2 regions of the Comamonas resistens genome follow, and region 1 is predicted to be linked to the other one. Evidence: predicted binding sites of a transcription regulator. Region 1 holds the regulator's gene; the other holds the start of a gene.

Region 1 (15,265 bases):
CTTCCTGCATCAGCACCACAGTCACCGCCCGTGACACACGCGTTGCCACTCCCGATGGTGCGCTCTACGTCAAGCGCTGGCAGCCGCAGCCCGCTGAAGGCAAGGCGCCTATTGTGCTCATGCATGACTCCCTGGGCAGCGTGGCGCTGTGGCGGGATTTTCCCCAGCAGCTGGCCGCAGCGACAGGGCGCGAGGTGATTGCCTATGACCGCCTTGGCTTTGGTCATTCCGATGCCAACCCGCGCCAGTTGTTGCCCGACTTTGTGGAGAACGAAGTGAAAGCGGGCTTTACGCCCATCCACCAGGCACTGGGTATCGGTGATTTTGTGCTGCTCGGTCATAGCGTGGGTGGAGGCATGGCCTGCATGACTGCCGCGGCCTATCCCCGGCATTGCAAGGCCTTGATCACCGAGTCGGCGCAGAGCTTTGTGGAGGACCGCACCCTCAACGGCATCAGTGAGGCGCGTGACAACTTTGCCAAGCCCGGCCAGCTCGATCGCCTGTCGCGCTACCACGGCGACAAGGCGGCCTGGGTGCTGTCGGCCTGGGTGGACACCTGGCTCAGCGAGCCTTTTGCGCATTACCGGCTGGATACCGCCTTGAAGCAGGTGCATTGCCCGGTGCTGGCCATTCATGGCGAACTCGATGAGTTTGGTTCCCTGGTCCATCCGGAGAACATCAGCGCCTGGTCCCAGGGGCCGTCGGAGGTGGAGATCATTGCCGGAGGCGGCCATGTACCGCACCGCGAACTGCCAGAGCGCATCACAGGCCGAATTACCCGCTTTCTTTCAGATATCCCCTGACTCGGCGGTCTGCGCGATGCGCTGGCGCGCATAGTCCACCAGCTGGGCGGGATAGTGTGCGTCGGCGCGCAAGGCGCTGTCGTCCCAGCCGTAAAGCACGGCCAGCGCACCTACTTCCAGCGCCCAATAGCCGGTCCCCAGCCATTTGCCGCCTTTTTTCTGCTGCTTGGGCGAGAGCTTGTGGAACTCCTGGTACTGGGTTTGCAGATAGGACAGCAGCGGGTCAGGCAGGGCTTCGAGCTGTTCGAAAAAAGGCTTCATGGCGCCGTATGGGCGTTTGTGGAAAAGCTCCTCGCTGACCTGCTGCAACTGCAGGCCGCCTGCGCACAGATAATCCAGCAACTGGTCGGTATCGAAGGCCAGCACATGCTCATCAAGCGTCGGCACGTCGTCCTGTGCATCCAGCAGTGTGGCCAGTGACAGCAGGGTCACGGCAATAGGGTAATCGTCAGTGCGCGTGTTGATGGGCGCAGCGACGCCATAGTCCGCGCCGGTTTCCTGCGCCATGCTGGCGCGCGCATGTTCGGCCACCGAGGCCGTATCAATCCACAGCGCGGCTACTTGCTGATAGATGGGACGCAGCACATCGCCGCTCAGGCCCAGGTCAATGCCATAGATCAGCAGCCAGCGCGCCTGCTCGCCCACTTCCTTCCATTTCCAGTAGTTTTCCAGCGCGGCATGTGCCTTGAAGTCCTGGGGGGCTTGATAGCTATCGCTGCCGGCAAAGCGCTTGAGCGCGCTCAGTGCCTCCTTCCAGTCGGCTTTTTTGTCGCTCAGATGGAGATTGCGCCGGGGCTGCAGACCGTTCAGTGAAATCTTGGCCCATTCGGCGCAGGCGTCAGCCAGTTGGCCGTGGTGCTGGAAGGTTTGGCTCATGGCCCAAGCTTAATGGCTCATGCCGCCAGAAAATCCCGAATCGCAAACAGCGTCGCGTCCGGTGACTCCGTCATCTGGTTATGGCCGTTGGGAATCACCTGCACCTTCACCGCTTTGCCCGCGCCTTTGGCGGTCTCTATCAAGCCTTTTGCGGCCTTGGGCGGGGTCATCTGGTCTTGCTCGCCCAGCACAAACAGAAGCGGGCAGCTGACCTGGGTCATGGCCGCTTCGCCACCTGCATAGCTGTCGCAGGCCTTGAAGCCCGCATGCAGCAGATTCGTGCCCGTGTTGCTGGCCAGCACGCGGCGGCCCAGGGCCATGCCGGCGCCAAATACCCAGCTGCCTGCACCATTGGGCGGTGCCAGCGTGGCGCGCGAGAAGGTGTTGACCATCTGTATGGCTTTTTCGGGCGTATTCAGCGCCGACTCCAGCAGCGCGGGAGAGACCTTCATGGGAAAGGCCGTGCCCACCAAGACCAGATGGCTGATGCGTTCCCGCAGCCTGGCCGCAGTCTCCATGGCAATCAGGCTGCCCCAGCTATGGCCTATCAGGGCAGCGCTGCGCAATCCGGCCGCATCCATCAGGGCGCCGATGAAGCTCGCGGCCTCTTCGACAGTTTGCGGGGCCTGGCCGCCGCTTCTGCAATGGCCGGGCAAATCGATGGCTAGCACGTTCCAGCCGTGATTGGCCATATAGCGGCTTTGCAGTGCCCAGACGCTGTGATCGCAGAGTACGCCGTGGATGAAAATGGCCGTGGGCTTGGCCGCGTCGAAGGCCTTGCCACCGGTGTAGGCGTAGATATTGGCCTTGTTGACTTCTAAAAACATAGCTGTCTCCGCAGTATGGGTAAGCGTTAGAGGCTGTTTTTTATATAAATAGGCGATGCAAGCGGCTCAAAGATCGGGAATCAGCCGCTTGCCCAGGCTCAGTGTCTGGTCGTCGGCATAGCCCAGTCTTTCGTAGAAGGCGAGCACCGCTTCATTGCCCGCACGCACCTGCAGGTTGAGCTTGGGGCAGCCCAGTTCGCTCAGCGTCTGTTCGGCGCGCTGCATCAGCTGGCGTGCATGGCCTCGGCGCTGATGCGCAGGGTGCACGGCCAGGTAGTTGATCCAGCCGCGGTGGCCGTCATAGCCGACCATGATGCTGGCGATGATCCGGCCATCCGCGTCGCAGCCCAACCAGAACAGGTCGGGCGAGACGCTGAGCTTGCGCGCAATGTCCTTGTGCGGATCGTTCCAGGGGCGGGTCAGCTCGCAGTCCTGCCATAGCTGGACGACGGCCTCTGTGTCTGCCGGCGTGAAGGCTCGAACCTGCATCAGACGGCTTTCTCGGCCGCCTTGAGCGCACGCTTGAGGTCGTCGATCAGGTCGTCGGCGTCTTCCAGTCCGATCGACAGGCGGATCGTTCCCTGGCCTATGCCGGCCTGGGCCAGCGCTTCGTCGCTCATGCGGAAATGCGTGGTGCTGGCGGGATGGATCACCAGCGAGCGGCAGTCGCCTACATTGGCCAGATGGCTGAAGACCTTCAGCGTTTCGATGAACTTCTTGCCCTGGTTGCGGTTGCCGGCAATGTCAAAGCTGAACACCGAACCGGCGCCACGCGGCAGCAGCTTCCTGGCCAGAGCGTGTGAGGGGTGGGTCTCCAGCATGGGGTGGCCCACGCGGCTGACCAGCGGGTGACTGGCGAGGAACTGCACCACTTTTTCGGTGTTGCGTATATGGCGCTCCATGCGCAGCGGCAGAGTCTCTATGCCTTGCAGGATCAACCAGGCGCTGTGCGGGCTCATGCAGGCGCCGAAGTCACGCAGGCCCTCGCGGCGGGCGCGCAGCAGGAAGGCGCCGGTGGTGGACTCCTCGCTGAACACCATGTTGTGAAAGCCGTCATAGGGCTGGGTCAGCTCGGGAAAGCGCCCCGATTTTTCCCAGTCGAAGCTGCCGCCATCGACGACGATGCCGCCGATCACCGTGCCGTGGCCGGACAGGAACTTGGTGGCCGAGTGATAGACGATGTCCGCGCCATGCTCGAAAGGCTTGATCAGCCAGGGCGAAGTCAGCGTCGAATCGACCAGCAGCGGCACGCCGGCTTCGTGGGCGATCTGGCTGACCGTGGGAATGTCCAGCACATCGAGTCCGGGGTTGCCCACGGTTTCGCCGAAGAACAGCTTGGTGTTGGGGCGCACCGCAGCCTTCCAGCCATCGATGTCGCCTGGCTTGACGAAGGTGGTCTCTATGCCGAAGCGCGCCAGCGTGTAGTGCAGCAGGTTTTGCGAGCCGCCATACAGGGCCGTGCTGGCCACGATATGGCTGCCCGCGCCCATCAGCGTGGCAATGGACAGGTGCAGCGCAGCCTGGCCGCTGGCCACGGCAATCGCGCCCACGCCGCCTTCCAGGGCCGAGACGCGTTGCTCAAGCACGGCATTGGTGGGGTTGGAGATGCGGCTGTAGACATGGCCGGGGCGTTCCAGATTGAACAGGCTGGCCGCGTGGTCGCTGGATTCGAAGACGAAGGAGGTCGTCAGATGGATGGGCACGGCGCGTGCGCCGGTGGCGGGGTCGGGCTGGGCGCCTGCATGCAGGCTCAGGGTGTCGAAGCCGGGGTCAGAGTAACCGGGCATGTTGTGTCTCCATGGCTGGTATTGATTGACGCAATGTGTGATCGAGCAGGCAATCAAAGATCAATTTGGTCGAATAGACGATTAAATATGTAGAAATTCATATGTTTCGTCATTGTTTTAGTTTTTCTCAATGCAAGCCATTGTGGGCTATATTTGTGCACGCACCTGCATTCTGTGCAAAGCGATGCCGCATGTGCTGACACATGCAGGACAAAAGCTGCCACAGCGTGCCAAACAGACTTCGGAGAACAGCAATGAAAGTTAGTGACATCCTGCGCGTCAAAGGCAATACCCTGTACACGGTGTCGCCCGACGAAAGCCTGGCCGCGGCGGTGCAGGTGATGTCGGAGAAGGACATCGGCTCGCTGGTCGTGATGGATCACGGCGATGTGGTGGGCATGCTCACCTTCCGCGAAGTGATCCAGGGCTTTGTGAAGACCGGCGGCGTGGAGAACATCTCCGTGCGCGGCGCCATGGACGACGCGCCCATGACCTGCACCATGGAAACCGATATGGACGAGGTGCGCCGCATGATGCTGGATCGCCATGCGCGCTATATGCCCGTGATGGACAAGCGCATGCTGATGGGCGTGATCTCGCTGTATGACGTGGCCAAGGCTGTGGTGGACAGCCAGAATTTTGAAAACCGCATGCTCAAGGCCTATATCCGCGACTGGCCTGAAGGCGAGCGCCAGGGCGCTGCCGACTGAGTGCCCAAACCCTTGGTTCAGAGATCAAACCCCGCCCCACCTGGTTGCGGGGTTTGTTTTTTATAGAGCGAAAATTACCTCTAACGCTTGCCAGTCAGGCGCAATCAGCTATGAATCCCATAGTGGCACCTATGAATGTCCTGCAGGCCTTGTGGAATGGTGCGCGCCTGGATGCCGCAGCACTGCAGAGTGTGCAATTCACGGGCGATGGCTGCCCACAAGGCTTTGCCAGCAGCTTCGCCGTCGTGCCTGCGATTCAGGCTAGCGTGGCCGCTGCTGCACTGGCCTCCACGCAAATCGAGCAACTACGCGAACCGCGACGACAGGCCCAGCAAATCAGCGTGGATGCACGGCATGCTGCTTTCGAGGCCAGCGGCTATTTCGCGCTTGATGGCGTGGTGCCTGACCTGTGGTCGCCCATCTCGGGTCTGTATGCCTGCGGGGCTGGCATAGGTCAGCCGGGCTGGGTGCGCATCCATGCCAATTTTGAGCATCACCGCGATGGTGCGCTGGCGCTGCTGGGTTTGCCGACCGACGCGCAAACGTCGCGCATCGAGGTTCAGCAGGCCCTGCAGCAATGTTCGGCGGCAGACTTTGAAGCCCGCGCCATAGCTGCCGGATTGCCAATAGTGGCGCTGCGCAGCCACGAGCAATGGCTGGAGCAGGGCCAGGAAGCCGAAATCGCCAACCGCCCATTGATCGCTCTGGAGCGCGTGAGCGATGCACCGCCGCTGCCCTGGCCGCAACTGGGCGATGGACAAAGGCCGCTGGCGGGCATCAAGCTGCTGGACTTGACCCGCATCATCGCGGGCCCGGTGGCCGCGCGCACGCTGGCTGCCTATGGTGCCGATGTGCTGATGATTAACGGCCCGCATTTGCCCAATATCGAGGCCATTGCCGAGCTCAGCCGTGGCAAGCGGTCAGCCCAACTGGATTTGCGCGGCGAAGCAGGGCGTGGCGATTTGCAGCAGCTGCTGCGCGAGGCCCATGTCTTCTTGCAGGCTTATAGGCCCGATGCTCTTGCGGCCAAAGGTTTCGGGGCCGAGCAACTGGCACAGCTGCGCCCCGGTATCGTGGTGGCGGAACTTGCTGCATATGGCTGGCAGGGGCCATGGGCCGGGCGGCGCGGGTTTGACTCGCTGGTGCAAACGGCCTCGGGCATCAATGTGGATGAAGGACTGACACGGGGTGATGGCAAACCGCGCGTGCTGCCCGTGCAGGCACTTGACTACGGTGCAGGCTTTTTGCTGGCCTTTGGCATTCAGGCTGCCTTGCTGCGCCAGGCCACAGAAGGCGGCAGCTGGCGTGTGCGCGTCACGCTGGCAGGAGTGGCGTACTGGCTGCGCAGCCTGGGCCGGGTTGCAGTGGAGGCGGGTGACTGGGATCAGCCGCGTGCCGATATGAGTCCCTACCTGGAGACCCTGGACAGTGGCTTTGGTCAATTGCAGGCCGTACGGCATTGCGCTCAGTTCTCGCGCACACCCGCAGCCTGGGAGCATGTGGCCATGCCACCAGGCTCACATCCGGCGCTCTGGTGACGCGGGCGTATTGTCGCGCCGGTTGCGCAGACCTTTGAACAGCAGCCCCACGAAGCACAGCAGGGCGATGCCCAGGCCCACCATCATGCTGATGACGGCCTTGCCATAGCCGCAGGCATACTGGCCTGCGCAGCGCGAGGGGGCGAATTCGTTGAACAGCAGGCCGCCAATACCGCCCACGACGATGGACAGCAAGGCAGAGGCCAGTACAAACAGCAGCTTCATGCCAGCAACTGTAGATGGCTGGGCAAACGGCAGTCAACGCAGTGCAACCCGAATTGCCAGGACCGGCCTGTGCAGGCGGGCTGTCACTTCAACGATAATCTCTGTCCATGAGCGGCAATACCTTTGGCACAATTTTCACGGTTACCAATTTTGGTGAATCCCACGGCCCGGCCATCGGCTGTGTGATTGACGGTTGCCCTCCGGGCATGGAGCTGAGCGAGGCAGACATCCAGTTCGATCTGGATCGCCGCCGCCCCGGCACCAGCAAGTTCGTGACCCAGCGCAACGAACCCGATGCGGTGGAAATCCTCTCCGGCGTCTACGAAGGCAAGACCACGGGTACGCCGATTGCGCTGCTGATCCGCAATACCGACCAGCGTAGCAAGGACTACTCGAACATTGCCCAGAGCTTTCGCCCTGGCCATGCTGACTATGCCTATTTCCAGAAATACGGCATCCGCGACCCGCGCGGCGGCGGCCGCTCTTCGGCACGCCTGACGGCGCCCACGGTGGCCGCGGGTGCCGTGGCCAAGAAGTGGCTCAAGCAAAAGTTCGGCACCGAGTTCCGCGCCTGTATGACCCAGATCGGCGATCTGTCCATAGGCTTCGAGAGCTGGGAGCATGTGCAGAGCAACCCGTTTTTCGCGCCTGTGGCCGATGTGAGCCGCTTCGAGGAATACATGGAGCAGCTGCGCAAGAGCGGCGACTCCTGCGGCGCGGCGCTGCGTGTGAATGCCAGCAACATGCCTGTAGGCCTGGGCCAACCCCTGTATGACCGCCTGGACGCCGACATCGCCTACGCCATGATGGGTCTGAATGCGGTCAAGGCCGTGGAGATCGGCGCAGGCTTTGACAGCGTGACCCAGCGCGGCACCACGCATGGCGATTCGCTGAGCCCCGAGGGTTTCCGCAGCAACAACGCGGGCGGTATCGTGGGCGGCATTAGCACGGGGCAGGATCTGGAAGTGCGTATTGGCATCAAGCCCACCAGCTCCATCATCACACCGCGTGAGTCCATAGACGTGCACGGCCAGAGCACCGAAGTCATCACCAAAGGCCGGCACGACCCCTGCGTGGGCATTCGCGCCGCGCCGATTGCCGAGGCACTGCTGGCGCTGGTGGTCATGGACCACGCACTGCGCCACCGGGCCCAGTGTGGCGATGTGGACTCCGGCCTCAAGCCCATTCCTGCATCGGCGGCCTGACCGGTGCCCTGACCCGGTTCCCTTGGCCGGGACTTGCGCAAACAAGGATGCACAAGGAGCGTTCCCATAGGGAAGATTTCTTGCCTGAACTTGATTTGCGCAAATCGTGTTGACATCAGGCAGACTGCTTTGTGCAGTACAACCTCGGCTCAGGAGAGTTCGATGGTGGTAGCAATTTCTCAAACGATTCAACGCCAGCCCCGCGCCAGCTCGCCAGGCTGGCGTTGTGCTTTGCGTGGCCTGGGCATGGCCTTGCTGGCGCTGGGGCTGAGTTCTTGCGGCGGAGGCAGCGTCGTGCGCCCGGCCAGCATGCAGATCACGCTGTTGGGCTTCAATGACTTTCACGGCAATCTGGAGCCGCCCAAGCAGGCCGTGATTGCGCAGGATGCCCAGGGCCGCAATGTCAGCGTGCCTGCGGGCGGCGCTGCCTATATGGCCCAGGCCATTGCCGAACGTCGAGCAGCCAACCGCCATGTGGCGCTGGTCACGGCTGGGGACATGATTGGAGCCTCACCCATTGTGTCGTCGCTGTTTCTCGATGAGCCGACCATCGAAGCGCTGAATTTGATGAAGGTGGACTTTGCTGCCACCGGCAATCATGAATACGACCAGGGCTATGCAGAGCTGCTGCGCATGCAGGGCGGCGGCTGCGAAAAATTCACGAGCAAACAGCCTTGTCAGCTCAGCAAGCCCTTCAAGGGCGCGGATTTTCAGTATCTGGCGGCCAATACGCTTCGCAACGACGGCCAGCCGCTGTTTCCTGCGATGGGCGTGAAGTTCTTCGAGCAGGATGGTTTGCGCATAGGTGTGGGCTTTATCGGCATGACGCTCAGGAACACACCGCATATGGTGCGTCCCAGCGGGGTCAAGGGCTTGACGTTCACGGGTGAGGCGCTGACCGCCAACGCGCTGATCCCGCAGTTGCGGGCCCAGGGCGCGGATGTCATCGTGGTGCTGATTCATGAGGGCGGGGCCACCACCTCAGGCTTGCAGGACGATAGCTGCAAGGGCCTGTCCGGGGATATCGTGCCCATCCTGGAGCAGCTTTCCAGCGAGGTGGATGTGGTGATCTCCGGCCACACCCATCGCTCCTATCTCTGCGACTACGCCAAGGTGGATGCGCGCAAACCATTTTTGCTGACCAGCGCCGGTTTGTACGGGACCTTGCTGACCGAGGTGCAGCTCACCGTCGATGCCAAGACCCGCCGCGTATCGCACCGCTCTGCACGCCAGAACATTGTGCAGGGCGAGCCGTTTACCGCCAGCTCGGGCCCGGTGGCGCTGCAGCGCGAATTTCCCGTCTATGCGGCCGATGCGGAGGTCGCCCAACTGGTGGCACGCTACAAGGCCGCGGCCCAGCCCTTGGCCGAAGCCAGCGTGGGGCGGCTGGCAGCGGCCGCCAGCCGCGTGCTGCAGGCCAATGGTGAAAGCGTGATGGGTCGCATGGTGGCGGACTCCATACTGGCGGCCACTCAGGACGAGACGGCAGGCGGTGCGCAACTGGCCTTGATGAACTCCGGGGGCGTGCGCGCTGATCTGGTGCCGGCGGCCGACGGCAGCGTGAACTACGGGCAGCTTTTCAGCGTTCAGCCTTTTGGCAACACGCTGATGGTGATGAGTCTGACGGGCGCGCAGCTGCATCAGGCACTGGAGCAGCAGTTCGCCAGCGGCACCAACACCGTCGATGCGCCGCGCATTCTGCAGGTCTCTTCGGGCTTCAGCTATCGCTTTGATCGCAGCCAGCCTGCGGGGCAGCGCGTGAGCGAGATGCGTCTGAATGGGCAGTTGCTAGCTCCTGCCCAGAGCTATCGCGTCGGCATGCAAAGCTATCTGGGCACAGGCGGCGATAACTTCAGTGTCTTCACTGAGGGCAAGGACGTGGTAGGCGGGATGCTGGATCTGGATGCGCTGGTGGCATATATACGCGCACAAAGCCAGCATGGTCCCATGCTGCTACCTTTGCAGGAGCGCATAGCGCGCATTCACTAATGATTTCTGCTGAAAATGAATTCAATACCTAGGCAGGAGTGACGCCAAATGCTCTTGATTTGAGAGCGTTTGCATTGAGGATGAAAAAAGCCACCCTGAAGGTGGCTTTTTTTGTTTCTCACTGGGGAGTCGGCTTGGACTTGGCCCTGGTCTTTGGGGTGCGGACCTCATCCATGATGCTCTTGAAGTCGTCCACATCCTCGAAGCTGCGATACACGCTGGCAAAGCGGATATAGCCGACCTTGTCCAGACCTTTGAGCTCATCCATCACCAGCTCGCCCAGGCGGCTGGAATCGATCTCGCGCTGGCCCAGATTGAGCAAACGGTCTTCGATGCGGTCTATGGCCTCGTCGATGAGTTCGGTGCTCACAGGGCGCTTGCGCAGGGCGATCTGAAAAGACCCCTGCAGCTTGGCGCGTTCGTACTCGATGCGCCTGCCGTCCTTCTTGACGATGGTGGGCAGGCTGACTTCGGGGCGCTCATAGGTGGTGAAGCGCTTGTCGCAGCCGCCACAGCGGCGGCGGCGGCGAATGAAGCCCCCATCCTCGGACTCGCGGGTTTCGACCACTTGCGTGTCCGGATTGCTGCAAAAGGGGCACTTCATGGTCGGGCCGCGCGTCCTGTCTTACTTGCTGTAGACGGGGAACTTGGCCGTCAGCTCAGCCACCTTGGCACGCACGGCGGCCAGGTTGGCTTCGTCTTCGGGCTTGTCCAGCACATCGGCCACGAGGTTGGCGGTGAGGCGGGTCTCTTCCTCGCCGAAACCGCGAGTGGTCATGGCGGGAGTGCCGATGCGGATGCCGCTGGTCACGAAAGGCTTTTCGGGGTCGTTGGGGATGGCGTTCTTGTTCACGGTGATGTGAGCCAGACCCAGGGCCGCTTCGGCAGCCTTGCCCGTGATGCCCTTGGCGCGCAGGTCCACCAGCATGACGTGGCTCTCGGTGCGGCCGGAAACGATACGCAGACCACGCTCGGTCAGGGTCTCGGCGAACACCTTGGCATTCTTGACCACTTGTTCCTGGTAGGCCTTGAACTCGGGGGTCAGGGCTTCCTTGAAAGCCACGGCCTTGCCGGCGATCACGTGCATCAGAGGGCCGCCTTGCAGGCCGGGGAAGATGGCGCTGTTGATGGCCTTCTCGTGCTCGGCCTTCATCAGGATCACGCCGCCACGAGGACCGCGCAGGCTCTTGTGGGTGGTGGTGGTGACCACGTCGGCGTGGGGTACGGGGTTGGGGTACACGCCTGCGGCGATCAGGCCGGCATAGTGGGCCATGTCCACCCAGAAGATGGCGCCGACTTCCTTGGCGATCTTGGCAAAGCGCTCGAAGTCGATGCGCAGGGCATAGGCCGAGGCGCCAGCCACGATGATGCGGGGCTTGTGCTCGCGAGCCAGCTCTTCGAGCTTGTCGTAGTCGATGGCTTCGTCAGCGTTCAGACCATAGGAGACGGCCTTGAACCACTTGCCCGACATATTCAGCGCCATGCCGTGGGTCAGGTGACCGCCTTCGGCCAAGCTCATGCCCAGGATGGTGTCGCCGGGCTTGGCAAAAGCCATCAGCACGGCCTGGTTGGCCTGCGAGCCGGAATTGGGTTGCACGTTGGCAGCTTCGGCGCCAAAGACTTGCTTGATGCGGTCGATGGCCAGCTGTTCGACCACGTCCACATGCTCGCAGCCACCGTAGTAGCGCTTGCCTGGATAGCCTTCGGCGTACTTGTTGGTCAGTTGCGAGCCCTGGGCTTCCATCACGGCGGGCGAGCAGTAGTTCTCGCTGGCGATCAGCTCGATGTGCTCTTGCTGGCGATGGTTTTCAGCCTGGATGGCGGCAAACAGTTCGGGGTCGACTTTCTCGACGGTATCGGTGCGTTGAAACATGGCAGTCCTGTGAACTAGATATTCCCTTGAAGCCAAGGGCTGCCCAGGCGAACGGCTGAAACGCTTGAGGGTTGCAATCGCTGCGACCTTGGGCGGTACGCTCCCCGGTGGTTCACAGACCTTGCAGTCTGCTGGTTTCCACGTCAGCGGCAGCCGGTTGGCAGCGCCTATCGCCAGTTGCGTACATCCGCTAGTGTAGCTGAGCTGACGGAGGGCTGAAGCCGGACGCGGCTTTTCCTGTATTCCGGCGGCACCATGAGAAATGACAACCCACGCTTGCCCATTGGATGTGGCTGCTGCTCATCCGAGTGCTCCTAGGCTGCTCCGGAGTTTCCATCTTGGGGCGGTCCGGCAACAAAAAAAGCTGGCAATGGCCAGCTTGAAATTGATTGGAGGTTCCGAGCTTAGAGCTTGGGGTCGGCCAGAGCCACTTGCTCGGCATGCGACACCGTGGTGGTGGCTGCGGCAGTGGTTGTCGCTGCAGGCTTGGCTGCAGGTGTGCTGGCCTTGGCTGTCATCACGGAGCTGCTGCGCAGGCCAGCGGCCATGCGCAGGCGCTGATGTTCGGCCAGCACCTTGGCCGCATAGCCGCCATCACTTTCCAGATTGGCTGCACCCACGTAGTACTTGAGCCCGCCCTCGATGGAGCCGGCGCGTGCGATGCATTCCTTGAGCACTTTCACGCCGACCTTCAGATTGGTCACGGGGTCAAATGCCGCGTGCTGGCCACCAAAGGTCTCGTACTTGTCGGTGTGAACCTTGGTCATGACCTGCATCAGGCCTTGCGCGCCCACCGAACTTTGAGCAAAGGGGTTGAAGCTCGACTCTATGGCCATGATGGCCAGGATCAGCGTGGGGTCGAGCTGATTGGCCTTGCCCTGGACATAGGCTTCGCTGACCAGTGCCGCGATAGGCTCCGGAGCCACGCGGTACTTCTTGCTGAGCCAGTAGGCCACGGCCGCCTGCTCCTTGGGCAGGTTCTTGGGGTTGACCGCAGTAGCCCGGTCGCTGGCCGCCAGCATCATGCTGGTGGCTTGAGGCTCTTCAATTTCTTCGACTTCTGCAACAGGCGCATGGCGGGCATCAAGCCACTGGCGCAGCTGGGACTCGCCAGCCAGACGCAGATCGGGGCGGGAAATCAAAATCAGGGCCGAGATGGCCACGGCCAAGCCCAGGAGGGCAAAACCGTTGTGGGTAAGAGCAAGAAAACCGTGAGCCGTCTTATGGCCCAACGTTCGCACGGTGGCGATGAATTTTCCTGACGCTGACATAGCTAGTCCTTTCTGGAGGGGTCACCCGAGTGCGGCAGTGCAACCAGCATGGTTGCTGCAGCGAGGACGACAGCCTCGATGAGGTGTTGCTGCGGGCCGATTAAAAGGCGCCTGCCATGTGGGTGTCAGGCGCCATCGGTCTGCTCAGTCGTGAGGCAGCGGAAACAAAAAATGGCTCATTTCGAGCGGTGGCGGATTCTAGAAGTGCGCTAAATAAACAGTCAATACTATTGATTGAAATCAATATTCATTTTGGAAATATTAAAACTGTATGTATGTACAGATTGCTTGCAATGAAGCAGCAGGAAATGATGGCTTCTCGCTGTGTGTACGCTAACTTCGTTAGTTTTGTCATCAAGCCGAAATAAAGTGCAAAAAAGTTGGTAACCCTTTACAAGCACGGTTATAGTGAATCTGCCTGCAAGTCGCAGGTGTATGCCAACGGAAAGGAAAAGCAAACTCTCGCCAGGACTCTGTGTTTCAGATTTTTGGCAGTTGCTCGTTATCTTCGCTGCGGCACTTAAGGGAGCAATCTGTTGCTTCCAGCGGCAAGGACCACACCCTCCTTGATCCGCGAAAAACGGCCTGGTCTGGTACCAGCCGTAAAGCCCGGAAGTCGGCTCTGACCACTTCCGGGCTTTGTCATTTCTGGGCTCAAAATGCCGACGCTTTTTGCCCCTGGTGTTTGTGGATTGTTTGCATTCCCAGGCCCGGTTTGGCCTTGTTTTTGATCAGGAGCGGCGCTGGCTGACGCAGACTTCTCCCAGGAGATGAGAGTGCCCTCTATATATAGAGCAATGCAAGGAGGCGACACGGCTCTGTACGGAGTAAAGTGACATCCTGCTCATCGCCAGTCCAAGCACCCGAAGGCCTAGGGAAGCCTTCGAGTTTCGTTCCAAGAAAAACACATATGTCATTGTTCACATCGAACCGCTGGTTGCGCCGGTTGATCTGGTCTGTTTTGGCCGTCTTGCTGTTATGGCTGCTGCTCTGGGCTATCGTGCCTTCAGTATCCAAAAGTCAACTGGAAAAACAGGCGTCCGCAAAGCTGGGGCGCGGCGTGCATGTGGGCAAGGTGGAATTTGCACCATGGTCCATGGCGGTCACCATTCATGATCTGGTGATTGATAAAGCTATAAAAAAAGTAGCTGATGGCGTAGATCCACAAAGCGCTGAAGGGCAAAAGGATTTGCAGTCTGCCGCCGAGCCGCAACTGGAAATCAAGCGCATTTTTGTCGATGCCAGTGCTCAATCCATCTTCCGTCTGGCACCGGTGCTGGATGCCATCGAGGTCGATGCCCCTGTGGTGCGTCTGACGCAGTACTCGCTGGGCAAGCTGGACATCGACGATGTGATCGCCAAGCTCTCCGAGCACAAGGACGAAGAGCCTTCCAGGCCCATGAATTTCGCGCTCTACAACATCGCTTTGCGCGATGGGCGTGTGGAGCTCAATGATGAGTCCGTGCGGCGCAAGCATGAGCTCAAGGATCTGCAGCTGGGCATTCCTTTCATCAGCAATCTGGAGTCCAAGCGCGAAATCAAGGTCCTGCCGCATCTGGCTTTCGACCTCAATGGCAGCAAGTTCGAGTCCAGCGGCGAGAGCACGCCGTTTGCCGACAGCCGCCAGACGACCATGACGCTCAAGTGGGACCAGATCGACCTCACTCCCTACCTCGGCTATGTGCCGGCCAGTGTGCCTGTCAGGCCCTTGTCCGGTGTGCTTGATACGGATTTGCAGATCAGCTTCGAGCAAAAGGAGCAAGCGGTTGTTGGCGTGAACGGCAAGCTGGAACTGTCTGGTGTGGAACTGCAGGATCGCCAGCATGCCCCTTTGCTGAAGTTCGAGTCGTTGCAGCTGCAGCTGGCCGATGTGCGACCGTTGCAAAACCAGATCACGCTGGAGTCTGTACGTTGGGTCAAGCCCGAGATTTTTGCCAGCCGTGATGCGCAAGGCGTCATCAACTGGCTGGGCTTGGGTGCCTCTGCTCAGGCTGAGCGCGCTGAAGTTGCTGATAAGCCGGTCAAGGCCGAGGGGAATGCCTCGACCGAGGTTCAAAAGCCTGCCCAGGCATTGGCTGTCCATGTGCGCCAGTTCGATGTGGATGAAGCTACGGTCCGTTGGCGGGATGAGGCTACGGGTGCAGCTCCTGCGGCTTTGACT
Region 2 (15,265 bases), 920 kb from region 1:
TGATCAGCGATATGCGCCTGCCCGATGGCACCGGTATGGAGCTGCTGCTGCAGCTGCGCGAGCAGGCCCGGCCCGAACGCTGCATCGTCATGACCGCCTACGGTTCTGCCGAGAACGCGGTCGATGCTCTGCGTGCCGGGGCTTTTGATTACCTGACCAAGCCTGTGGATCTGCGACAGTTCCGCCAGGTGGTCGCTTCCGCCATTCAGGGTATAGGCGCCGTTCCCACACCCGGTGTCGCACCTAGCATGGCAGTGGATGCCGCAAACAGCCGCCCCTTGCAGGGCGATGCGGCCTTGAAGGCTCTGGTCGGCGAATCCCCTGCCATGCAAGGCGTCAAGCAGCGCATTGCCAAGGTTGCCAAGGGCATGGCACCTGTGCTGGTCCACGGCGAATCGGGTACAGGCAAGGAACTGGTAGCCCGTGCGCTGCACGCCTGCAGCCAGCGCGCCGATGGGCCTCTGGTTGCCGTCAACTGCGGCGCCATTCCCGAGAACCTGCTCGAAGCCGAATTCTTCGGTGCACGCAAGGGCTCGTACACCGGCGCCACTCAGGACAGGCCCGGCTATTTCCAGGCCGCCCAGGGCGGCACCTTGTTTCTGGACGAGATCGGTGATCTGCCGCTGGCCATGCAGGCCAAGCTGCTGCGCGCGATTCAGGAACGCAAGATCCGCTCCCTGGGCAGCACGCAGGAGGAGGCCGTCGATGTGCGCATCGTCAGTGCCACCCACCGCGACCTGGCTGCGCAGGTTCAGGCCGGACAGTTCCGCCAGGACCTGTTCTATCGCCTCAATGTGATCGAGATCGCCCTGCCGGCCCTGCGCGAGCGTCGCGGCGACCTGCCCGACCTCTGCCGCGCGCTGCTGGCCAAGCTGGCCCATGAATCAGGCCTGCACACCCCCGAGCTCGACGAAACCAGCCTGGCCCAGATTGCCCAGCTGGAGCTGCCGGGCAATGTGCGCGAGCTGGAAAACGTGCTGCATCGCGCCATTGCCTTGGGTGACGAAGGGCCGCTGCGCCTGCCGCCGTCCATGGAGTCGTGCGAGGCAACACTCTCCAACCAGCCCTCGTCATCCACGCTTGCGCCAAAACCACCGCAAGCCGCAACGGCCGACACACCAGCCGAGCTGCCCCAGGACCTGCAGGCCTGGCTCGATGAAAAAGAGCGCAACATTCTGGTGCAGGCCCTGCAAGACAACGGCTTCAACCGCACCGCCACCGCCACCCGCCTGGGCATAAGCCTGCGCCAGATTCGCTACCGCATTGAACGCCTAGGCATCGACCTGCCCTCGGAAGGAAACAAGCACCATGGCGACAATGCCTGAGCCATCCGGCAGCCAGACGGCATGGCAAGCCGGTTGGTGGCAACCCGCGCAGCAGTTGCCCTCGCCCAATTTCGGCCTACGCCCGCAAGGCGCGGTCATCGATCTGGTGGTCATCCACTCCATCAGCCTGCCCCCGGGCCAATACGGCACAGGCGCCGTTCAGCAGCTGTTCACCAATCAACTGGACTGGGATGCCCATCCCTACTACCAGGGCATTCGCGGCCTGGAAGTTTCCTCACATTTTTTCATCACGCGCCAGGGCGAGATCTGGCAGTTCGTCAGCTGCGACGATCGCGCCTGGCATGCGGGCGTGAGCCAGTGGCGGGGACGCGATCGCTGCAACGATGACTCCATCGGCATCGAGCTGGAAGGCCTGGAGGGACTGCGCTTTGAAGCGCCGCAATACCAGGCCCTGCAACGGCTCTGCGAAGCCATAGCCGCCGAGTACCCGGTGCACTACATTGCCGGGCACGAGCACATTGCCCCAGGACGCAAGCAGGACCCCGGCCCCGGCTTTGACTGGCCCAGGCTGCAGCAGCAACTGGGCGGTGCCCCAGGCACCCGGACCTGGGAACTTCCTGCGCCTGCGGTCTGAAGTTTTCATAGCGTCTTCCGCAACTCAACCAGCGGCCCCAACGCCAATACTTGCTACAGCCGGCTGCAGACTGGCGCCCCAAGCTCACATTTTGAGAGCATCATGACCGCCACTTCATAACCCAAGCCCCGCGCCCGCATGTCAATGCGCACCTGCAACAACTGTCGCCTGCATCAAACACGCAAATTTTTTACATATTTCCCGTGCGGAATCAGCTGCTTCGCAACCCCGCCACAAGCCTTTATTCATGCGGGATGAGGTCATTTCCGAAGCTGTCAAGCGGCTGCAGAAATGTCCGTTTCAGTAGTTTCATCAGGTCGGCCAGATTGAAGAGCGATACACTACCGGTAGTGTTTTAGAGCGCCTCAGACCCCACATATAGTGTTTACAAGTTGTGCACACCCTGTGCAAACTGTGTGCAAACCCGGCGCCGAATCGTTTGTTTGCTGGCCTGCTTAGCGTGCAGGCCTTTGTCTGCCTATCCACCATTTGAACCAGAGGAAACTTATGCAAGAAGCGTTGAACCCACTGTCTTCTGCCGCGCCCGACAGCGCAGCCAATTCTTCCTCCCAGTCCGACAGCTACCAGGTCATCCGCCGCAGCGGTGACGTGGTTTCCTTCGCCCCCCAGAAAATCGCCGTGGCCCTGACCAAGGCATTTCTGGCTGTGCGCGGCGCACAGGGTGCAGCCTCCGCCAGCGTGCGCGATACCGTCAACGAATTGACCGAAGGCGTGGTTCGCGCTCTGCAGCGCTCGCGCCCCAACGGCGGTACCTTCCACATCGAGGACATCCAGGACCAGGTCGAGCTGGGCCTGATGCGCGGCGGCCACCAGGACGTGGCCCGTGCCTATGTGCTGTACCGCGAGGCCCGCAACCAGGAGCGTGCCGAGCAGAAAAAGGCCGCCGTGGCCGCTGCCGCAGCAGCCGCTGCCAAGCCCGCCCTGCAGGTGACCGATAACGGCCAGCGCGTGCCCCTGGATCAGGAACGCCTGCAGTCGCTGATAGCATCGGCCTGCCGCAATCTGAATGCCGACATCCAGTCCGCGCCCATCGTGACCGAGACGCTGCGCAATCTGTATGACGGCGTGCCTATCGAAGAAGTGTTCAAGGCTTCCATCCTGGCGGCCCGCACGCTGATCGAAAAAGATCCCGACTACACCTATGTCACGGCCCGTCTGCTGCTGCACACCATCGTGCGCGAAGTCATGGGCCGCGATGTGGCACCTGCCGAAATGCAGGCCGCCTATGCCAACTACTTCCCCGGCTTCATCCAGAAGGGCGTGGACAACGAGCTGCTCAACCCCGAGCTGCTGAACTACGACCTGCCCCGTCTGGCCAAGGCCCTGAAGGCCGACCGCGACCAGCAGTTCGACTACCTGGGTCTGCAGACCCTGTACGACCGCTACTTCCTCCATGTGCGCAAGACGCGCATCGAACTGCCCCAGTCCTTCTTCATGCGCGTGGCCATGGGCCTGGCGCTGCAGGAGCAGGACCGCAATGCCCGCGCCATCGAGTTCTACGAGCTGCTGTCTTCGTTCGACTTCATGTCGTCCACCCCCACGCTGTTCAACAGCGGCACGCTGCGTTCGCAGCTGTCTTCCTGCTACCTGACCACCGTGCCCGACGACCTGGACGGCATCTACGAATCCATCAAGGAAAACGCGCTGCTGTCCAAGTTTGCTGGCGGCCTGGGCAACGACTGGACCCGTGTGCGCGCCCTGGGCTCGCGCATCAAGGGCACGAACGGCGAATCGCAAGGCGTGGTTCCCTTCCTCAAGGTGGTCAACGACACGGCCGTGGCCGTGAACCAGGGCGGCAAGCGCAAGGGCGCGGTCTGCACCTACCTGGAATCCTGGCACCTGGACATCGAGGAATTCCTCGAGCTGCGCAAGAACACCGGCGACGATCGCCGCCGCACCCACGACATGAACACGGCGAACTGGATTCCCGACCTGTTCATGAAGCGCGTGATGGAAAAGGGTGACTGGACGCTGTTCTCACCCGCCGACACTCCCGACCTGCACGATCTGTACGGCGAAGCCTTCGAAAAGGCCTACACCGCCTACGAAGCCAAGGCCGACAAGGGCGAGCTCAAGCTGTTCAAGCGCGTGCCTGCCGTGGATCTGTGGCGCAAGATGCTCTCGATGCTGTTCGAGACCGGCCATCCCTGGATCACCTTCAAGGATCCTTGCAACATCCGTTCGCCCCAGCAGCATGTGGGCGTGGTGCACTCGTCCAATCTGTGCACCGAAATCACGCTGAACACCAGCGACACCGAAACCGCGGTCTGCAACCTGGGCTCGGTCAATCTGTCGCGCCACATCAAGGACGGCCAGATCGACCACGACAAGCTGCGCAAGACCGTGAACACGGCCATGCGCATGCTGGACAACGTGATCGACATCAACTACTACGCCGTGCAAAAGGCCAAGGACTCCAATCTGCGCCACCGCCCCGTGGGCATGGGCCTGATGGGCTTCCAGGACGCGCTCTATGAAATGCGCACGGCCTACGCCAGCCAGGGCGCCGTGGAATTCGCCGACGAATCCATGGAAGCCATCTGCTACTACGCCTACTGGGCTTCGACCGAGCTGGCCAAGGAGCGCGGCACCTACTCCACCTTCAAGGGCTCGCTGTGGGATCAGGGCATCCTGCCCCCCGACACCCTGAAGCTGCTGGAAAAGGCCCGCGGCGGTTATGTGGAAGTGGACCGCTCCGCCAAGCTGGACTGGGATGCCCTGCGCGCCAAGATCGCCAAGGACGGCATGCGCAACAGCAACTGCGTGGCCATTGCGCCCACCGCCACCATCTCCAACATCGTGGGCGTGGATGCCTCGATCGAACCTTCGTTCGGCAACCTGTCCGTGAAGTCCAATCTGTCGGGCGAATTCACCGTCATCAACCAGTACCTGGTGCGCGACCTGAAGCGCCTGGGCCTGTGGGACGACGTGATGGTCATGGATCTCAAGCATTTCGACGGCTCGCTGCGTGCCATCGACCGCGTGCCGCAAGAGATCAAGAATCTTTACGCCACGGCGTTCGAAGTCGCGCCCGAATGGCTGGTGGAAGCCGCCTCGCGCCGCCAGAAGTGGATCGACCAGGCCCAGAGCCTGAACATCTACATGGCCGGTGCCTCGGGCAAGAAGCTGCACGACACCTATATGCTGGCCTGGCTGCGCGGTCTGAAGACCACCTACTACCTGCGCACCACCAGCGCCACCAATATCGAGAAGTCCACCGTGCAAAGCCGTGTGCTGAACGCCGTGTCCTCCGGTGCTCCTGCCGCTTCGGTAGCCCCTGCGGCCAAGCCTGCAGTGAGCGCACTGGAAGCCGCTGCCGCCGCTGCCCGTGCCCAGGCACCCGCCACGGACATCAAGTTCTGCGCGATCGACGATCCTGGTTGCGAGGCTTGCCAATAATTGGCAAACACCCCCTGAGGCGCTTTGCGCCTTCCCCCTCTCTCTACGGGAGGGGGACGACATCCTCGCTGCGGGGCGGCCCTTGCTCGATGTCTCTCGCGTGGGCCACGCCAGTTTTCACTGGCATTGACTAAATAGATAAATCAGAAGGCTGGATGTTGATTTCAATGCACCCAGCTTTTCCCTTAAAGGAATAACTCATGCTGAGCTTTGACGACGACACTTTTGCGCCTTCCGCCCCCAGCAGCGAAGCCGCTGCGTCCACCAGCACGCACAAGCGCGTGAATGCTGCCGACAAGCGCATCATCAACGCCAAGACCGACGTGAACCAGCTGGTTCCGTTCAAGTACAAGTGGGCCTGGGAAAAGTATCTGGCCACCTGCGCCAACCACTGGATGCCGCAGGAAGTGAACATGACGCGCGACATCGCGCTGTGGAAGGACCCCAACGGTCTGACCGAAGACGAGCGCCGCATCGTCAAGCGCAATCTCGGCTTCTTCGTGACGGCCGACTCCCTGGCCGCCAACAACATCGTGCTGGGCACCTACCGCCACATCACAGCGCCCGAGTGCCGCCAGTTCCTGCTGCGCCAGGCATTTGAAGAAGCCATCCACACCCATGCCTACCAGTACATCGTGGAATCGCTGGGCCTGGACGAATCAGAAATCTTCAACGCCTATAACGAAGTCCAATCCATCCGCGACAAGGACGAGTTCCTGATCCCCTTCATCGAAGCGATCATGGACCCCAACTTCAAGACCGGCACGCACGAAACCGACCAGACTCTGCTCAAGTCGCTGATCGTCTTTGCCTGCCTGATGGAAGGTCTGTTCTTCTACGTGGGCTTCACGCAGATCCTGGCCCTGGGCCGCCAGAACAAGATGACGGGCGCTGCCGAGCAGTACCAGTACATCCTGCGCGACGAGTCCATGCACTGCAACTTCGGCATCGACCTGATCAACCAGCTCAAGCTCGAAAATCCCGGTTTGTGGACTGCCGAGTTCAAGCAGGAAATCACCGCTCTGTTCCAGAAGGCCGTGGAGCTGGAATACCGCTATGCCGAAGACACCATGCCACGCGGCGTGCTGGGCATGAACGCATCGATGTTCAAGGGTTATCTGCGCTACATCGCCAACCGCCGCGCCACACAGATCGGTCTGGAAGAGCTTTTCCCCGGTGAAGAAAATCCCTTCCCCTGGATGAGCGAAATGATCGATTTGAAGAAAGAACGTAACTTCTTTGAGACACGAGTGATCGAGTATCAGACCGGAGGCGCACTTTCTTGGGATTAATTGCTTCTAAGCAGGCACAATGCGAGTCATGACTTGCTTCACTTCATTGCTACAAAAAACGAGATTTGGCGTGAAGCAAATTTGTGTTCCTAGCGATGCGTAACTCCACATCGCTTTGAATCGTCCGGCACTGCAAAGAGCCGGACGTCTTATGCAAATCAACGAAGGAGAAAATGATGGCAACTGCGAAGAAGACGGCCGCCAAGGCCACAACCGAGAAAAAAACACCTGCCAAGAAGGCGGCCGCGCCCAAGGCTGAAGCTGTGAAGAAGGCAGCGACAACCAAGACCGCAAGCTCCAAGGCAGCTGCGCCAGCAAAGGCCGCTGCTCCCAAGAAGGCTGCAACTGCTGCCAAGGCCGCTCCCGCCAAGAAGGCTGCAACGGCTGCCAAGGCCGCTCCTGCCAAGAAGGCTGCAACGGCTGCCAAGGCCGCTCCCGCCAAGAAGGCTGCAACTGCTGCCAAGGCCGCTCCCGCCAAGAAGGCTGCAACTGCTGCCAAGGCCGCTCCTGCCAAGAAGGCTGCAACTGCTGCCAAGGCTGCGCCCGCCAAGAAGGCTGCAACTGCTGCCAAGGCTGCTCCCGCCAAGAAGGCTGCAACGGCTGCCAAGGCCGCTCCTGCCAAGAAGGCTGCAACGGCTGCCAAGGCCGCTCCTGCCAAGAAGGCTGCAACGGCTGCCAAGGCCGCTCCCGCCAAGAAGGCTGCAACAACTGCTGCCAAGGCCGCTCCCGCCAAGAAGGCTGCAACGGCTGCCAAGGCCGCCCCCGCCAAGAAGGCTGCAACGGCTGCCAAGGCCGCCCCCGCCAAGAAGGCTGCAACGGCTGCCAAGGCCGCTCCCGCCAAGAAGGCTGCAACTGCTGCCAAGGCCGCTCCTGCCAAGAAGGCTGCAACTGCTGCCAAGGCCGCTCCTGCCAAGAAGGCTGCAACTGCTGCCAAGGCCGCTCCTGCCAAGAAGGCTGCAACTGCTGCCAAGGCCGCTCCTGCAAAAGCTGCAACCAAGAAGGCTGCCAGCAAGAAGGCCGCAGCTCCTGCACCAGCCGCTGTTGAAGCTGCCGCACCTGTCGCTCAGACTCGCCTGGCACCTCAGGCTGCATGGCCCTTCCCTACTGGCAACAAGCCCTGAGCGATCTACTGATCAACTCGCCATAAAAAAAGCCCGATCTCTCTACCGAGAGATCGGGCTTTTTTCTGCTGGCCCCCGGTTCAAGGCCCGGGATGCAAGCGGATTCTCATCAAGGCTGGAAGTCCAGCTGATAGTTCTGCGGGCCACGGTGGGCAATCTTCAGCGCACCCATGCGGTTACCCAGCTCGGCGCAGCGCACCAGATCCCAGCCACGCTCCAGGCCAAACAAAAAGGCTCCGCGCCAGGCGTCGCCACAGCCTGTGGGGTCCACCACCGCAGCAGGCTTGACGGATGCAACCAGGCTCTTCTTGCCTTGCTCCCAGACTTCGCAGCCCTCAGCGCCCAATGTGACTATGAGACCTTTGACCTGATGCGAAATCTGCTCGAAGCTCAGGCCCGTGCGCTCGCTCAGCATCTTGCCTTCATAGTCGTTCACCGCAACCCAGTCCGCCTGTTCGATAAAGGCCTTCAGTTCGTCGCCATTGAACATGGGCAGCCCCTGGCCCGGATCGAAGACAAACGGAATACCCGCAGCCTTGAACTGAGCCGCATGCTCGATCATGGCCTGGCGACCATCGGGAGCCACGATGCCGACCTTGATCTCGGCAGCCATCTCGGCCGTGATCCGGTTTTCGTGTGCCTGCATCATTGCGCCAGGGTGGAAGGCCGTGATCTGGTTGTTGTCACGGTCCGTCATGATCATGCATTGCGCCGTGTGCGTGCTCTGCAGCTGGCCCACATGGCGTGTCTCGATGCCCAGATCCTTGAAGCGCTGCACATAGTCGGCGCCATCGCTGCCCACCATGGCCATGGGCTGGGCATCGCCGCCCAGCAGCCTCAGGCTGTAGGCGATGTTGCCGGCGCAGCCGCCGAAGTCGCGGCGCAGCGTGGGCACCAGAAATGACACGTTGAGGATATGCAGCTGGTCAGGCAGGATCTGGTCCGCAAAACGACCTTCAAAGGTCATGATGTTGTCAAACGCCAGCGATCCGCAGATCAAAGCAGCCATGGTGTTGTTCTCTTTCTATGAGGAATTAAGGGTAGAAGACCAGTGCTCGGTAACCGGCCACAGATGCAGACAAGTCCTGCACCCGCACTGGCACATTCACACTCCACTCCTGACGGGGCTGCAGCTGCTCCGGAGCACCCAGAGACTTGAGGTCCACAACGCGCCGCAGCAAGGGCTTGTCCTGTGCATCCGTGAGCGTCAGCTCGGCCACGGGTGTGGCCACCGGCGTATCGGAGCGATTTTCCAGCGTCAGGCTCCACTGATATTGATGAGCATCCGCCAGTTGCTTGAAGCCCGAGCCACTGATCACCACATCGCCAATCTCGCGCCTGGCATGCAACTCGCAACCAGCAGCCTGGCAGGCTTTGGCCAGCACCGGGGCCAAAGCGGGATACTCTGCCGCCAGCGCATCGCGCTGCTGCCACGCATACTGCGCAGCCATGCCGCCAGCGGCCAGCACACTGCCCAGCACCAGAGCCACACGCATGCCGCGGGAATGCCAAAAGGCCTGGCGTCGGGCCTGGCGTACAAAATCAGGCTCATCCAGAGCTGCGGTGGAGCTTGCGGCTGCAGCTTCATCATCGGCTGGCTGTGCGGCATCGACCTCGCGCCGCACCTGATCCACATCGGGTGACGGCAGTACGGAAACCGCCTGCGCATGAGCATCGACATCCGGTGGGTCGGCCTGCTCCGGCACAGACTCCGGCGCTGTCTCGATTGAAGCTTCAACGGACTTGCCTGCCGCGTCCGGCGCCTGCTCAGCCTGCGCGAGCACAGAGGCCTCTGTGCTTTCAACCGCCTCCAGCACAGCCTCAGGCTCGTCCAGCAAAGGCCTGGCATGGTCGATAAACGATGACTCGGGCGGCTCCGGCTCCAGTCCTGCAGCCACTGGCGCAACCTCGGGCTCAGGCTCGGCTTGCAGGTCTGCAGGAACCGACTGCACCACAGCGCCAGCCTCGTCGGCGGGTACAGAGGAATTCAAGTCGAAACGGCTTTCAGCCCTTTCCTGACTTGCGCCATCAGCTTCCAAAGAAGGAGCATCCGGTTCCTCGGGCTGCACCTGTGCCGAGGACTTCGATGCTTCGGCGGCCTGGGCCTGCTCCACGGCCGACTGCAGCACCTCGTCCGGTACGGACTGCAAATCCTCGGAGGCATCGAACACGCTCTGGCACATCCCGCAGCGCACCCAGCCTTGCGAAATACGCAATTGGTCGGCAACCACTTTGAAGCGGGTTCCACAAGAGGGGCAACGGGTGACTTGGCTCATCGGTTTGCAATTGTAGGCAGCAACCACCGGCTCACCTGGCGGAGCACGGATGGTGTCGCAATCAGGCGGCTCGCTGGGCTGTCATCAGGATCCAGCCATCTTCGCTGTCGGCAACTTCCAGCTTGACATAGGGCGCATAAGCTTCTTTGAGCTCGTCCGCCTGACGCTCCAGAATACCGGCCAGCACCAGATGGCCGCCAGCCTGTACACGGCCGCACAGCAACGGCGCCAGCACCTTGAGCGGCGTCGCCAGAATATTGGCCAGCACGGTCTGGTACTCACCACCGGCTGCCTCGGGCAGGCCAGCCTTGACTTCCACATGGTTGGCGCTGGTGTTGTAGTTGGTGGACTCCACCGCTGCGGGGTCGATATCCACGGCATCAATGTCGGAGGCACCGAACTTGGCAGCACCAATGGCCAAGATGCCCGAGCCACAGCCATAGTCCAGCGTACGACCCAGCGAGCCCTTGGGCTGACGCGCAATCCAGCGCAGGCACATGCGGGTGGTGGGGTGAGTGCCCGTGCCAAAGGCCAGACCGGGATCCAGACGGATGCTGACCTTGGCCTGCTCTGGCAGTTCATGCCAGGTGGGCACGATCCAGAACTCGGGTGTGATCTCCACGGGCTCGAACTGCGATTGCGTCAGACGCACCCAGTCCTGCTCGGGCACAGGCTTGACGGCCAAAATCTTGCAGCCTTCAAAGAAGTCCTGCGGCAGCAGCAGATCGCGCGCTTCGGTGGCGGCTGCTTCATCGGGATACAGGGCAATCACGCGGCTGCGATTCCAGCCTTCCTTGGGCGCAGGCATGCCAGGCTCGCCAAACAGCGCCTGCTCGGCATCAGTCTGTGCGTCGGCATCTTCCACGGACACGCTCAGCGCATCGAGGGCATCGAGCGCATCGCTAATCGTCTCGACCCGGTCCTCCGGGCACAACAGGCTCAGCTCGTACATGGCCAATCCTTTCCTGGGCCTGCCGCTACGCACGGGTGCGCTGCTGCAGGCCGTTTATTCCTGAAAAACGAAAATGCTGGCCTCCGTTGCCAGAGGCCAGCATGAGAAGTCAAAGCGGCAAATGCCAGCTCATCGCTTGGTGGGATTGCGGCGTGTCAGCCACTCTTCCAGATAGTGGATATTGGTGCCGCCTTCGAGGAACTTCGCATCCACCATCAGATCCTGGTGCAGCGGAATATTCGTGCTGATGCCTTCCACCACGGTCTCCAGCAAGGCGGTGCGCATGCGGGCAATCGCCTGCTCGCGGGTGTCGCCATACGTGATGACCTTGCCAATCATCGAGTCATAGTTGGGCGGCACAAAGTAATTGTTGTACACATGCGAGTCCACGCGCACACCGGGGCCACCTGGGGCATGCCACATGGTGATGCGGCCAGGCGAGGGCGTGAACTTGTAGGGGTCTTCAGCGTTCACACGGCATTCAATGGCATGGCCCTTGAACTCGATCTGACGCTGGGTGAACGGCAGCTTTTCGCCGGCGGCCACCATGATCTGGGTGCGCACGATGTCCACACCGGTGATCAACTCGGAGATCGGGTGTTCCACCTGCACGCGGGTGTTCATCTCGATGAAGTAGAACTCGCCGTTCTCGTAGAGGAACTCGAAGGTACCCGCACCGCGATAACCGATCTTCTTGCAAGCGGCCACGCAGCGGTCACCGATGCGCTCGATCAGCTTACGTGGAATGCCGGGAGCCGGCGCTTCCTCAATCACCTTCTGGTGGCGACGCTGCATGGAGCAGTCGCGCTCGCCCAGGTAGACGGCATTCTTGAAGGTATCGGCAATCACCTGAATTTCCACGTGACGTGGGTTCTGCAGGTACTTTTCCATGTACACGGCAGGATTGCCAAACGCGGCAGCCGCCTCGGCCTTGGTCATCTGCACGGCATTGATCAGCGCGGCTTCGGTATGCACCACGCGCATGCCGCGGCCACCGCCACCGCCAGAGGCCTTGATGATCACAGGATAGCCAATGGTCTTGGCAATGCGCTTGATCAGCGCAGGATCGTCGGGCAACTCGCCGTCCGAGCCCGGCACGCAGGGCACGCCGGCCTTGATCATGGCCTGCTTGGCAGACACCTTGTCGCCCATGATGCGGATGTTTTCGGGAGTCGGGCCAATGAAGGTGAACCCGCTCTTTTCCACGCGTTCGGCAAAGTCGGCGTTCTCCGCCAGGAAGCCGTAACCGGGGTGAATGGCTTCCGCATCCGTCACCTCGGCGGCCGAGATGATGGCCGGCATGTTCAGGTAGGACAGCGGAGATGGAGCCGGGCCGATACACACGGCTTCGTCGGCCAGCTTGACGTACTTGGCATCGCGGTCGGCTTCGGAATACACCATCACCGCCTTGATACCCAGCTCACGGCAAGCGCGCTGGATGCGCAGGGCGATCTCGCCCCGATTGGCAACCAAAATTTTCTTAAACATGAAGTTCCTCGCAGCTTGGTGCCCGCGCCTCAGCGCAGGCCACTGCCAATGACCCAGTCGCGCAGCCAGTGGCTTGCGCACCTCGGCGCTGCAATGCCAGCCGCATGCAACGCCTCATGATCTATCACTCGATCACGAACAGAGGCTGGCCGTATTCCACAGCCTGGCCGTTTTCGCCCAGAACGCGAACAATGGTGCCGCTCTTGTCGGCTTCGATCTCGTTGAGAATCTTCATGGCTTCAACGATGCAGATGGTGTCGCCTTCCTTGACCTGGCTGCCCACATCGACAAAAGGCTTGGCGCCTGGGCTGGAAGCACGGTAGAAAGTGCCGACCATGGGCGACTTGACCACATGACCTTCGACAGCAGCAGCAGCCGGTGCAGCAGCGGGGGCTGCGGTCACAGGAGCGGCAGCTACGGGTGCAGCCATCACAGGGGCTGCCTGCACGGGAGCAGCGACGAACTGCTGCACCACACCTTCGCTCTTGACGATACGGACCTTGCCCTCTGCTTCGGTGATCTCCAGTTCCGACACATTCGATTCGGACACGAGATCAATAAGGGTCTTGAGTTTTCGCAAATCCATGGGAGCTCCAGCGACGTAATTCTAAACAGGGCGCGAATTTACCTCAAATTCGCCCTTCTGCGTGCATTGGCGCATATTTTTCAGTAACGTCACCATGGAATTCAGTTACCTACACTTTTCTGACGACAACAGCAAGGCTCATTCGCTCTACTTGCTCCAATTCGCCAGATCTTCACTGGAAAGCTCGCCTATTTTACGCTGCCGTACCTGCCCCTTGGCATCGAAAAGCACCGAAAAAGGCAGTCCCCCTTGAAGGTTACCCAGAGCCCGTGATAGGCCTAATCCCCCTTGCATCGCCAGGGCAACTGGAAATTGCACAGGTTGACGCTGCAAAAAGCGCAGCACCGCCTCCGGCTTGTCCACCGCCAGCCCCACGACCTGAATACCGCCCGCGCCCTGCTTGGCAGCGAATTCGCTGAGCATGGGCAGCTCCTTGACACAAGGTGGGCACCAGGTAGCCCAGAAGTTGACCAATAAAGGCTTGCCCTTGAGGTCCGCCATGCCAAAAGACTGACCATCGGGGGTCGTGAATACCTGACTCCAGAGCTGCGCCTCGGCACTGGGGCCCATGGCCTGGGGCTGACTGCGCCACCAGGCGACACCAGCACCCGCCGCCGCCGCTGCGGCCGCCACAGCCCCGGTCAGCCACAGCCGGCGCGAGCCGCCTTGCGGCTTGGCATCAGTGCTTGGTACCTCAGTCATCGCTTTCCTCCTCCAGCAGTTTGCGCAGCGCCTTGGCATCGCCACGCGGACTGCGCCCGCCGGAGTCCGGCTTCATCGCTCCACGCATATCGTCACGGTCATAAATCATCAGATGCACGCCCACGGTTTCACCGAGTGGTTGGCACAGCGCATGAATGGATAGCGCCTCTACAGGCTTGCCCTGAAAGCCCGTCACCGTGCTGGGTTCGTACTGCACATGGTTGTTGATCAGCGCAATCTCGGCAGACTTTGGATCATCGCAAAACAGTTGCAGATATATATCTGACAAACGTGTAGCGGTACCGCGCCAGACCGCTCCCGCCAGATATGGGCGGAACTCCTGCAGCCTGTCCATCCATACCAATGCCAGCTCGCGCAAGGCATGCAGCTCCTGTGGCTGGGTGTCGCCACAGAACAACTCTATATATTCACGGATCGCCGCTTCCAGCTGGTCGTTGTCTGGCAAGGCTGTGCGAGCGGGCAGGCCCAGCTGCCTCACGGCACGCTGCTTGGCGGGGCCCCATTCCAGACCCTCCTCCACCACCATGCGGGCCGCCGTCTGGGCAATTTCAGCAGTCACATCATCCAAACTCATAGCGCACTTCCATTGGGCCGGCGCAGTATGCGCCATGGGCCGAGCAGCCATTGTGACTCAGATGGCTGCAGGTCTTTTTCCCATTCCGCACAGGTCAGGCAGGCAGTCTGCATTTTTCATAGCTGCTACCGTAGAAAGAGTCTCATCCTTCAATTCATAACATCTTGGAAAACATGACAAACAAGCGCATGCAGCTATCAATTTGATAAGAAAGGTTACTGCCAGCGCCATACCAGCCCACAGCTTGCTTCCAGGTCATGCCCGCAACCGTAGAATCCCCGACCATGCACATACATATTCTGGGCATTTGCGGCACCTTCATGGGAGGTCTGGCCGCCTTGGCACGTGAAGCCGGCCACAAAGTCACCGGTTGCGATGCGGGCGTTTACCCGCCGATGAGCGATCAGCTGCGTCAACTGGGCATAGAGCTGATCGAGGGCTACGGCGCCGACCAGATCGCCCTGCAGCCCGATATGTATGTGATCGGCAATGTGGTCAGTCGCAAGCGCCTTCCCGACGGCTCGCCCAAGTTTCCGCTGATGGAAGCGATTCTGGATACAGGCGCGGCCTACACCAGCGGCCCGCAATGGCTGGCCGAGCATGTCTTGCGCGGCCGCCATGTGCTGGCCGTGGCTGGCACGCATGGCAAGACAACCACCACCTCCATGCTGACCTGGGTACTGGAATGCGCAGGCCTGCAGCCTGGCTTTCTGGTCGGCGGCGTACCGCTGGACTTTGGCGTCTCGGCCCGCCTCGGTGCGGCCAGGCGCCCCGCCCGCGGCCCCGGCCCTGTGGGCGATGAACCGGTGTTTGTGATCGAAGCCGATGAATACGACACGGCCTTCTTCGACAAGCGCAGCAAGTTCGTGCACTACCGCCCCCGCACGGCCGTGCTCAACAATCTCGAATTCGA

The links. The regulator NrdR, encoded in region 1, represses ribonucleotide reductase genes. The targets are predictions, from matches to a motif close to CACNANATNTNGTG.
Region 2: the regulator NrdR is predicted to act here: its motif matches at 2,291-2,304, upstream of QMY55_RS20140 (ribonucleoside-diphosphate reductase subunit alpha).

What each region holds. Positions count from the first base shown of each region.
Region 1 covers NZ_CP125947.1:3,399,416-3,414,680, reverse strand. Annotated here, with positions in the region: gene QMY55_RS15905 (alpha/beta fold hydrolase) at 1-803, shown strand, start outside; gene QMY55_RS15900 (PoNe immunity protein domain-containing protein) at 789-1,679, opposite strand; gene QMY55_RS15895 (alpha/beta fold hydrolase) at 1,697-2,506, opposite strand; gene QMY55_RS15890 (GNAT family acetyltransferase) at 2,573-2,995, opposite strand; gene QMY55_RS15885 (O-acetylhomoserine aminocarboxypropyltransferase) at 2,995-4,293, opposite strand; gene QMY55_RS15880 (CBS domain-containing protein) at 4,548-5,003, shown strand; gene QMY55_RS15875 (CoA transferase) at 5,114-6,541, shown strand; gene QMY55_RS15870 (hypothetical protein) at 6,521-6,766, opposite strand; gene aroC (chorismate synthase) at 6,874-7,971, shown strand; gene QMY55_RS15860 (bifunctional metallophosphatase/5'-nucleotidase) at 8,134-9,960, shown strand; gene nrdR (transcriptional regulator NrdR) at 10,079-10,564, opposite strand; gene glyA (serine hydroxymethyltransferase) at 10,586-11,833, opposite strand; ZMP/ZTP riboswitch at 11,868-12,024, opposite strand; gene QMY55_RS15845 (lytic transglycosylase domain-containing protein) at 12,238-13,104, opposite strand; gene QMY55_RS15840 (hypothetical protein) at 13,221-13,472, shown strand; gene QMY55_RS15835 (DUF748 domain-containing protein) at 14,015-15,265, shown strand, end outside.
Region 2 covers NZ_CP125947.1:4,321,327-4,336,591, forward strand. Annotated here, with positions in the region: gene QMY55_RS20130 (sigma-54-dependent transcriptional regulator) at 1-1,325, shown strand, start outside; gene ampD (1,6-anhydro-N-acetylmuramyl-L-alanine amidase AmpD) at 1,309-1,920, shown strand; gene QMY55_RS20140 (ribonucleoside-diphosphate reductase subunit alpha) at 2,428-5,340, shown strand; gene QMY55_RS20145 (ribonucleotide-diphosphate reductase subunit beta) at 5,541-6,632, shown strand; partial or broken gene QMY55_RS20150 (hypothetical protein) at 7,064-7,753, shown strand; gene QMY55_RS20155 (carbohydrate kinase family protein) at 7,863-8,762, opposite strand; gene QMY55_RS20160 (zinc-ribbon and DUF3426 domain-containing protein) at 8,788-10,029, opposite strand; gene prmA (50S ribosomal protein L11 methyltransferase) at 10,091-10,981, opposite strand; gene accC (acetyl-CoA carboxylase biotin carboxylase subunit) at 11,111-12,469, opposite strand; gene accB (acetyl-CoA carboxylase biotin carboxyl carrier protein) at 12,594-13,055, opposite strand; gene QMY55_RS20180 (TlpA family protein disulfide reductase) at 13,203-13,757, opposite strand; gene QMY55_RS20185 (hypothetical protein) at 13,750-14,352, opposite strand; gene mpl (UDP-N-acetylmuramate:L-alanyl-gamma-D-glutamyl-meso-diaminopimelate ligase) at 14,637-15,265, shown strand, end outside.